3 regions of the Erwinia magellanica genome follow, and region 1 is predicted to be linked to each of the others. Evidence: predicted binding sites of a transcription regulator. Region 1 holds the regulator's gene; each other region holds the start of a gene.

Region 1 (3,283 bases):
TGGCTCTGCTCTACCAGCTTCTGAACCTCTTCGGGCTGATGCAGGCTGACCGAAATATGTTCCTGCAAATCCAGCGCCACCTGGAACGCTCTGGTCAGGCGTTTGTGATGGTTATAGCGGGTGGCAGAGAGCATATGCATCTGCTGGTAGCAGGTAGTGATCAGATCGACAGCTTTCTGCTGCCGGGCCAGCAGTGGTGGCAGCGCCTTTTCAGGATCTGTCAGCTGGGTCAGCAGGGAATATTTGGCTTCGCAGTAGCCCGCCAGCTCGCGGTAGAGCAGGCTGAGCGTCTCCCGCATCGGCTGCTCTTTCCACAGCCAGAACCAGAACCAGTTAAAAAGGCCATACCAGATGGTGCCCAGCACGTAGAGCATTGGCGGTTCCCATATTGGCATCCGGCCAGCCAGGCTGAGGGTGAAAATAGCGGCAATCAGCGAGCCGGGCAGCAGTCGGCCATGCAGCGGGCTGATCTCACCGGTTATGCCCAGCAGCATCGTCATGGTGAAGAGAATAGCGGGTAAAGGCACCGCATGTCCGCCCAGATACTGGATCAGGAAGCTGCTGAAGGCGAACAGGCTTCCGCCGATGATCAGGCGTTTGAAGAAGCGTTTGTGAGGAGTATCAAGACCAGCGATGTTGCAACAGGCAGGCACTAAAGAGAAAAGCAGGCCCCGTTGCAGGTCACCCAGCAGCCAGCCGACAGCCACCGGTAAGCAGAGCACCAGCGTCTGGCGCAGCGCGTAGTTCACTTCAGGGTGATAGATCAGTCGACGCCACATCACTCCGTACCAAATAAAAAGGCGCAACAAGAGCTGTTGCGCCGTGGATCAGAGCCGATCAGCGTGTGCCGTAGACAACGATGGTTTTACCATGTGCTGAGATCAGGTTCTGATCTTCCAGCATTTTCAGAATACGGCCTACGGTTTCGCGTGAGCAGCCAACAATCTGCCCAATCTCCTGACGGGTGATTTTGATCTGCATCCCGTCCGGGTGGGTCATGGCGTCGGGTTGCTTCGCCAGGTTGAGCAGGGTCTGCGCAATGCGACCTGTGACATCAAGGAAAGCTAAATTGCCCACTTTCTCTGAGGTAACCTGAAGTCGACTCGCCATCTGTGCCGAGAGGCGCATCAGAATGTCAGGGTTGACCTGAATAAGCTGACGGAATTTTTTATAAGAGATTTCAGCCACTTCACAGGCTGTTTTCGCACGTACCCACGCGCTACGCTCCTGACCTTCTTCAAACAGGCCAAGTTCGCCAATGAAGTCACCCTGGTTGAGGTAAGAGAGGATCATCTCTTTGCCTTCTTCATCCTTGATAAGCACCGCTACTGCGCCTTTGACGATGTAGTAGAGGGTTTCTGCCTTTTCACCCTGATGAATCAGCGTGCTCTTGGATGGATACTTATGAATATGGCAATGTGACAGGAACCATTCAAGTGTCGGGTCTGTTTGCGGTTTGCCGAGAACCATTCGCTGTTATCCTCTGTTGTCATCGTGCCTAAATACAGGGGCAGAGTTCCCTGTCAGGCGTTGAAATAATCAAGCGTTTCCCATCAGGAAATGTATTCGGGCCTCTGTGAAAAGCCTGGCTCGTTATGTTGTCTTGTTTCGTCGTGCCTGTAGAGTACTGACGAAAATATTACAGCTTTGTTTGTAGCACAGCTTTCAGTGAGTGTCTTCTGTTGTCTCGCTTCAGCATAGTGTGAAAACTGCCACATTGCCGTTTTTCAGGCTAAAGCGTAATCTGATGTTAACTAAATGAATTAGAGGAACTTGTTATGCAGGCTCGGGTCAAGTGGGTTGAAGGGTTAACGTTTTTGGGAGAATCCTCATCGGGACACCAGGTATTGATGGATGGAAACGCCGGGGATAAAGCGCCAAGTCCTATGGAAATGGTGCTGATGGCTGCGGGTGGATGCAGCGCCATCGACGTGGTCTCTATTCTGCAAAAGGGCCGTCATAACGTAAAGGATTGCGAGGTGAAGCTCACCTCAGAGCGGCGCGAAGAGGCTCCCCGCCTCTTCACCCATATTAATCTGCACTTTATTATCAGCGGCGTCGGGCTGAGTGACAAAGCCGTCTCGCGCGCTGTCGATCTTTCGGCAGAGAAGTATTGCTCTGTGGCGCTGATGCTGGGTAAAGGGGTTAATATGACCCACAGCTATGAAGTGATCGAATTACAGGAAAAGTAGATCGCTGAGCAGGGGAGTAACGTCTGTTTACCGGGGCGTTACTCAATTTTCTTGCCCTGAATCAGACGTTTAACCAACGGCCCCATAATCAGCTCCATTGCCAGCCCCATTTTCCCGCCCGGCACCACCAGCGTATTGATATGCGAGATAAAGGATCCCTGTAGCATCGACAACAGGTAGGGGAAGTCAATATCTTCCAGCGCCTGGAAGTGGATCACCACAAAGCTTTCATCCAGCGAAGGGATAGCCCTGGCTGCAAAGGGATTGGAGGTATCCACCGTCGGCACACGCTGGAAGTTAATGTGTGTGCGCGAAAACTGCGGCGTAATGAAGTTAATGTAATCCTCCATTGAGCGCACCACTGAATCCATTACCGCTTCACGCGAATGGCCGCGTTCGCTGGTGTCACGCACCAGCTTCTGGATCCACTCCAGGTTAACGATAGGCACCACGCCTACCAGCAGATCGACATGGGCAGCCACGTTATTCTGTGGGGTCACCACGCCACCGTGCAACCCTTCATAAAACAGCACGTCGGTAGGTTCGGGCAGCGGCTGCCAGGGTGTAAAGGTGCCCGGCACCTGATTCCACGGCACCGCTTCATCATAGGTATGCAGATACTTGCGGGATTTACCGCTGCCGGTGCGGCCATACTCGGTAAAAGTTTGTTCCAGCAGCGCAAAGTCGTTGGCTTCCGGGCCAAAATAGCTGATATGGCGGCCCATATCGCGCGCCTTGCGGATCGCCATATCCATTTCAGGGCGGGTATAGCGGTGAAAGCTGTCCCCTTCCACTTCGGCGGCATGCAGGCCAAGCTGCTGAAAAATCTTTCTGAAGGCCAGGCTGGTGGTGGTGGTTCCCGCCCCGCTGGATCCCGTTACGGCAATCACCGGATGTTTGGCTGACATGCATATACCTCCCTGAGAAAAGTCGCTTCGCATTGGTACCATGTTTCAGGCATGGGTGTCATCTCTGCCTGTTAACCTGTCACCTGACCGCGCGGCATAATATTGACGGTCTCGTGCAGCTCAGACCAGACCAGCACCGCTTCGCCGCTGGTTAACTGGCGGCGAACATCCTCAACCTTCTGT
Region 2 (3,283 bases), on a different contig from region 1:
TGGTGCTGTTTAATCCGGCAAACGGCACCTGCTTCGCCTCCTTTGGCGCGCACCCGGACTTTGGTGTCGCGCTGGAACGTACCGTGACGGAGCTGCTGCAAGGCCGCAGCCTGAAAGATCTGGATGTCTTTACGCCGCCTACGTTTGACGATGAAGAGGTGGCAGAGCATGCCAATCTGGAAACACACTTTATCGATTCAAGCGGCCTTATTTCCTGGGACATGTTCAAAGATGAGGCTGACTATCCCTTTGTGGACTGGAGCTTCAGCGGCACAACCGAAGAAGAATTCGCCACACTAATGGCGATTTTCAAAGCGGAAGATCGGGAAGTTTACATTGCCGATTACCAGCATCTGGACGTTTATGCCTGCCGCATCATCGTGCCGGGGATGTCTGATATCTATCCTGCTGAAGATCTGCTGCTGGCGAATAACAGCATGGGCGCTTATCTGCGCGAAACCTTGCTCTCTCTGCCCGAAACGCAGTGGGAAAAGGAAGATTATCTGGCGCTGATCGAGCGCCTGGATGAAGATGGTCACGACGACTTTACCCGCGTTCGTGAACTGCTTGGCCTGGCGACAGGGAAAGATAATGGCTGGTATACCCTGCGCATCGGCGAGCTGAAAGCGATGCTGGCGCTGGCGGGTGGCGACCTTGACCAGGCGTTGATCTGGACAGAGTGGACCATGGAGTTCAACAGCTCAATCTTCACCCCAGCCCGCGCTAACTATTATCGCTGCCTGCAAACCCTGCTGCTGTTAAGTCAGGAAGAAGAGCGCGATCCGGTGCAATACCATACGGCATTTGTCCGCATGTACGGTCTGGATGCGGTAGAAGCGGCCTCTGCCGCCATCAGCGGTGAAGCGCCTTTCTATGGCCTGCAAACTGTTGATGAAGATCTGATGGCTTTCCCTGCTCACCAGTCGCTACTGGCTGCCTATGAGAAACTCCAGCAGGCCAAACGCCTTAACTGGAAGTAACTTCTTCAGGCGGTCGGTGCTTCATTTAGCCGACCGCCTGCCTGACTTTTTTAAAATCTTTCATCAAAAGTTAAGGAAAGGTGAATTGAAAATTCGTTTTCATAAGTTCCTTAACCTTCCAGAAACAATCAAGCCGCTAACCTTGCCTTAACAAGGCGCATCTTGTGCTTTTTTCAACTTATTTTTAGACTTTTAAAAAGTATTTATACTTTAAATATCAAAGAGATAATATCAAAACCTTACAAAACAAGGGTGTTTAACGCCCACTACTCCGAACCAATATGATCCATATCAATTTCTAACCTATACTCCTTTGTTAGTATCTCGTCGTTGACTAATTTTGGGAGTAGTTAGTGTGAAAGCTGGCAACCCGTTTGACTTAATCGTCCCGTCTGAGATGGCTAAAATAGCCGAAGAAGCTGGCGTCTATAAAGCAACTAAAAAACCCTTCACCACCTTTTTCCTGGCCATTACGGCTGGTGTCTTTATCTCCATTGCTTTTGTCTTCTATATCACCGCAACGACCGGTTCAGCGCCTACAGGGCTGACAAAACTGGCAGGCGGCATCTGTTTTTCACTGGGTTTGATGCTGGTAGTGGTCTGTGGTGCCGACCTCTTCACCTCCACCGTGCTGACCATAGTGGCAAAAGCCAGCGGACGCATCACCTGGGCTCAGCTGGCGCGTAACTGGATCAACGTTTATGTGGGCAATTTTTTTGGCGCGATGTTTTTTGTTGCCCTGATCTGGTTTGCCGGCCAGGCGATGACAGCCAATGGTGCATGGGGGCTAAATGTTCTGCAAACGGCTGACCATAAAATGCACCATACTTTTATTGAAGCGGTTTGCCTGGGCACGCTGGCCAATCTGATGGTTTGCATGGCGATCTGGATGAGTTATTCCGGCCGTACCCTTACTGACAAAATGCTGGCGATGGTGCTTCCGGTTGCGATGTTTGTCGCTAGCGGGTTTGAGCACAGCATTGCAAATATGTTTCTTATCCCGCTGGCGATTATCATCCGCGACTTCTCTGGCCCCGAATTCTGGCAGGCTACTGGCACAACGGCCGCCCAATTTTCACATCTGACCGTCAGCAATTTTATCACTGATAACCTGATCCCCGTCACTATCGGCAATATCATCGGCGGAGGGTTCCTGGTAGGACTGACCTACTGGGTTATCTATCTGCGCGACGGCGACCAGCACTGATTAAGCACCTGCGGCCCACACAGCGGCAGGAACGACAGAACTCCACGTAATTAAGGTAGGTATCAAATGAGCGAGCACAACGAAAAACAGGCTGCGGCCTGGGAAAGCTTTGTACAGGGCGAATGGCAGAACAGCGTCAACGTGCGTGATTTCATTCAGAAAAACTATACCCCCTATGAAGGTGATGAGTCATTTCTGAGTGGCGCGACTGAAGCCACTACCGCCCTGTGGGATAAGGTGATGGAAGGCATCAAGCTGGAAAACCGTACCCATGCGCCGGTAGATTTTGATACCGACCTTGCCTCCACTATCACCTCTCATGATGCGGGCTACATCGATAAAAAACTGGAAACCATTGTTGGCCTGCAAACTGAAGCACCGCTGAAACGCGCGCTGATTCCGTTCGGCGGCATCAAAATGGTTGAAGGCTCCTGTAAAGTATATGGCCGTGAGCTGGATCCAGGCCTGAAAAAAGTCTTTACCGATTACCGCAAAACCCATAACCAGGGGGTGTTTGATGTCTATACACCGGACATTCTTCGCTGCCGTAAATCTGGCATCCTGACTGGTCTGCCGGATGCCTATGGTCGTGGTCGTATCATTGGTGACTACCGCCGCGTAGCGCTTTACGGCATTGATATGCTGATGAAGGACAAATTTGCACAGTTCTCCTCGCTACAGGCTGATATGGAAAATGGCGTGAACCTTGAAGCCACCATCCGCCTGCGTGAAGAGATTGCCGATCAGCATCATGCGCTGCAACAGATTAAAGAGATGGCGGCAAAATATGGCTGCGATATCTCAGGCCCTGCTACCACTGCTCAGGAAGCGGTGCAGTGGACCTACTTCGGTTATCTGGCGGCGGTGAAGTCTCAGAACGGCGCGGCTATGTCGTTTGGTCGTGTATCAACCTTCCTGGATATCTACATTGAACGTGACCTGAAAGCGGGTAAAATCACCGAACAGCAGGCGCAGGAGTTAATTGACCACCTGGTGATGAAACTGCGTATGGTTCGTTTCCTGCGCACCCCTGAGTATGATGAACTCTTCTCCGGTGACCCGATTTGGGCAACCGAATCGCTGGCCGGTATGGGCG
Region 3 (3,283 bases), on a different contig from region 1:
CTTCACGCAAAACGGCTGGGTGCAGAGTTACGGTTCGCGCTGCGTGAAGCCGCCGGTAATCATTGGTGACGTCAGCCGTCCGGAAGCGATCACCGTTGAGTGGGCGAAGTACGCGCAGTCTCTGACCGATAAACCGGTTAAAGGCATGCTGACCGGCCCGGTGACTATCCTTTGCTGGTCATTCCCCCGCGAAGACGTGACCCGTGAAACCATCGCAAAACAGATTGCACTGGCACTGCGGGATGAAGTGGAAGATCTGGAGAAAGCCGGGATTGGCATCATTCAGATTGATGAGCCAGCTTTACGTGAAGGGCTGCCGCTTCGTCAGTCTGACTGGGCTGCCTATCTGGAGTGGGCCGTAGAAGCGTTCCGTCTAACCGCCGCCGTGGCGCGGGATGACACGCAAATTCATACCCATATGTGCTACTGCGAATTCAACGACATCATGGATTCCATCGCCGCGCTGGATGCGGATGTGATCACCATTGAAACGTCACGATCTGATATGGAACTGCTGGAGTCGTTTGAGGAATTTGATTATCCGAATGATATTGGGCCAGGCGTTTACGATATTCACTCGCCAAACGTGCCAGAGGTGGAGTGGATAGAGGCGCTGCTGCTGAAAGCGGCAAAACGCATTCCAACGGAGCGTTTGTGGGTAAATCCGGATTGCGGTTTGAAGACGCGTGGCTGGCCGGAAACCCGTCAGGCGCTGGCTAATATGGTTAAAGCCGCGCAAAACCTGCGAAAACTCGAAGCCTGATTTCTCTGTTGTTATGTTGGGGCGCTGTGCGCCCCCTTTTTTATTACTTCACGTCATATTGCCTGAACCAGGCAAGCATCCTCTGCCAGCCATCCTGGGCAGACTCCTGGTGATAGCTGGGGCGATAGTCGGCGTTAAACGCATGTCCCGCCTCGGGATAAACTACGATTTCCGATTTCGCGTTGGCGGCACGCAGCGCCTGACGCATCTTCTCCACGCTCTCCTGCGGAATACTCTCGTCCTGACCACCATAAAGCCCTAATACCGGCGCAGTAAGGTCAACGGCGATATCCACGGGATGTTTCGGCTGCTTTAAGGTTTTCTCGCCAACAAGTTTGCCATACCACGCAACGGCGGCTTTCAGCTGAGGATTGTGCGCCGCATAGAGCCAGCAAATACGGCCGCCCCAGCAAAAACCGGTAATCGCCATATTGCGCATATCACCACCGTGGCGTGATGCCCAGTTGGCGACATGATCCAGGTCGGCAAGCACCTGACTGTCTGGAACTTTGCTGACTAATTCACTGAAAAGGGTGGGAATATCACTATATTCAGCAGGATCGCCCTGACGGAAATAGAGTTCCGGTGCCACGGCCAGATAGCCCTCCAGCGCCAGGCGGCGGCAGATGTCACGAATATGCTCATGTACCCCGAAAATTTCCTGAACCACCAGGATCACCGGCAACGGGCCGCTGGCATTACGGGGTTTGGCATGGAACGCGGGCATATTTTCGCCCTGGGTGGGAATGGAGGTTTCGCCTGACAAAATCGCTTCGCTGTCAGTGATAATCGTGGTCGATGCGGTAGGCGATACCGCAGGAGCGAACCCATTATTGCTCATTTTTTGAGTCATATTTTCTTCGGTTTTCATTGTCCTCTCCGTGCATGCATTAGCGCAATCAGCTAACTATAGCCAGGATTACGTTTGGGTCAGGGGATGCTTCTCTCTTCACCATTAACACTGCCATTAGCTGACCAACAGAACAAGTTGTGGCAATTGCCGCTGACAGAGTGATTAAGTGCGATCTTCATCACATTTAAGTTTTTATTCACTGCAAGTTTCATTAACTTAAGTGATTAAACTCACATAAATTTTCCAGATTTTGCACTATTGTTACCGCCTGATCCTTATCCCCCTTTCCCGTTACAGGAGTTTGAAATGGCACACTCAGACGTTTTTCATTTGGGTTTAACTAAAGCGGATTTGCAGGGTGCAACGCTGGCTATTGTGCCGGGCGATCCTGAGCGGGTAAAAAAAATCGCGGCATTGATGGATAACCCGGTTCATCTGGCATCACACCGTGAATTCACCACCTGGCGTGCAGAGCTGGATGGCAAAGCGGTCATTGTTTGTTCCACCGGCATCGGCGGCCCTTCCACCTCTATCGCGGTAGAGGAGCTGGCTCAGCTGGGCGTGCGTACTTTCCTGCGTGTCGGTACCACGGGGGCTATTCAGCCTGATATTAATGTCGGTGACGTACTGGTCACCACGGGTTCAGTTCGTCTTGATGGGGCCAGCCTGCATTTTGCTCCCCTCGAATTCCCTGCCGTGGCCGATTTCACCTGTACCACAGCGTTAGTTGAGGCGGCTAAAGCGGCAGGCGCGACCACGCATATTGGTATTACTGCTTCTTCCGATACGTTTTACCCCGGCCAGGAGCGCTACGATACCTATTCAGGGCGCGTGGTGAGCCGCTTTCAGAATTCAATGAAAGAGTGGCAGCAGATGGGTGTGCTGAACTATGAGATGGAGTCCGCCACCTTGTTAACCATGTGTGCGAGCCAGGGGCTACGCGCAGGCATGGTAGCTGGCGTGATTGTAAACCGGACTCAGCAGGAGATCCCGGATGCAGAAACGATGAAAAGAACCGAAAGCGATGCGGTACGCATCGTGGTTGATGCCGCACGCCGTTTAATCTGATGCTTTGAAACCGAGGAGGATCGCTCAGTGATCCTCCTCTCCATTTTTCTCCCTCTGCCGCTGTTTCCCGATCTGCTTCCAGAATCCCACTTAAATTGACTCTTCAAGGCTTCCTGCCGCCGTTTTGTCTGGACATTCATACAGTGCGGCTCTACCTTTTCCGTAGCAAAGTCAGGGCAGGGGAGATTAAGGGTGGATGCAACAATCAGCTATGGTGTTTGTCTTGGGCTGGCAGGCCTGTTAGCAGGATGGACGATTGCCTGGTTCCGTGGGCAGCAACTTTCTGCGAAACAGGAGACAGAGCGACAGCTGCTGGTGCAGTCCGCCAGTCAGCTTCGCGATGAACGCGACAGGCTTCAGCAACAGCTGGAAAGCCAGCAGCAGGCACAGAAGCACAATGAGCTGGAACTGCGTCAGCTCCATGGCGCGTTGTCTGCGGCTCAGGAAAAACTCCACCATCTGGACCACTGGCGTAATGAGGCGGAACAGCTGACGCGTGAATTACGTACTCAGTTAGAAATCAACAGTTCGCAGGAGGCGGAGCTGCGGGAAGTCACTATCCGTCTTGAAGAGACGCGCATGGCCGCCGAAGAGAAGCA

The links. Region 1 encodes CRP, which controls carbon source genes, mostly activating them, when cyclic AMP is high. Its sites were predicted from a motif close to ATGTGANNNNNNTCACAT; they were not measured.
Region 2: a site for CRP is predicted at 1,260-1,277, ahead of focA (formate transporter FocA). Genes of this name have one in related genera too.
Region 3: a site for CRP is predicted at 1,783-1,800, ahead of udp (uridine phosphorylase). Genes of this name have one in related genera too.

The regions. Positions count from the first base shown of each region.
Region 1 is NZ_JBCHVC010000004.1:50,567-53,849, reverse strand. It holds gene AAH450_RS14770 (YccS/YhfK family putative transporter) at 1-779, opposite strand, end outside; gene crp (cAMP-activated global transcriptional regulator CRP) at 838-1,470, opposite strand; gene AAH450_RS14760 (OsmC family protein) at 1,779-2,192, shown strand; gene AAH450_RS14755 (phosphoribulokinase) at 2,231-3,100, opposite strand; gene AAH450_RS14750 (YheU family protein) at 3,172-3,283, opposite strand, start outside.
Region 2 is NZ_JBCHVC010000002.1:701,717-704,999, reverse strand. It holds gene ycaO (30S ribosomal protein S12 methylthiotransferase accessory factor YcaO) at 1-980, shown strand, start outside; gene focA (formate transporter FocA) at 1,336-2,187, shown strand; gene pflB (formate C-acetyltransferase) at 2,254-3,283, shown strand, end outside.
Region 3 is NZ_JBCHVC010000008.1:63,648-66,930, forward strand. It holds gene metE (5-methyltetrahydropteroyltriglutamate--homocysteine S-methyltransferase) at 1-763, shown strand, start outside; gene AAH450_RS20320 (dienelactone hydrolase family protein) at 807-1,634, opposite strand; gene udp (uridine phosphorylase) at 1,923-2,684, shown strand; gene rmuC (DNA recombination protein RmuC) at 2,877-3,283, shown strand, end outside.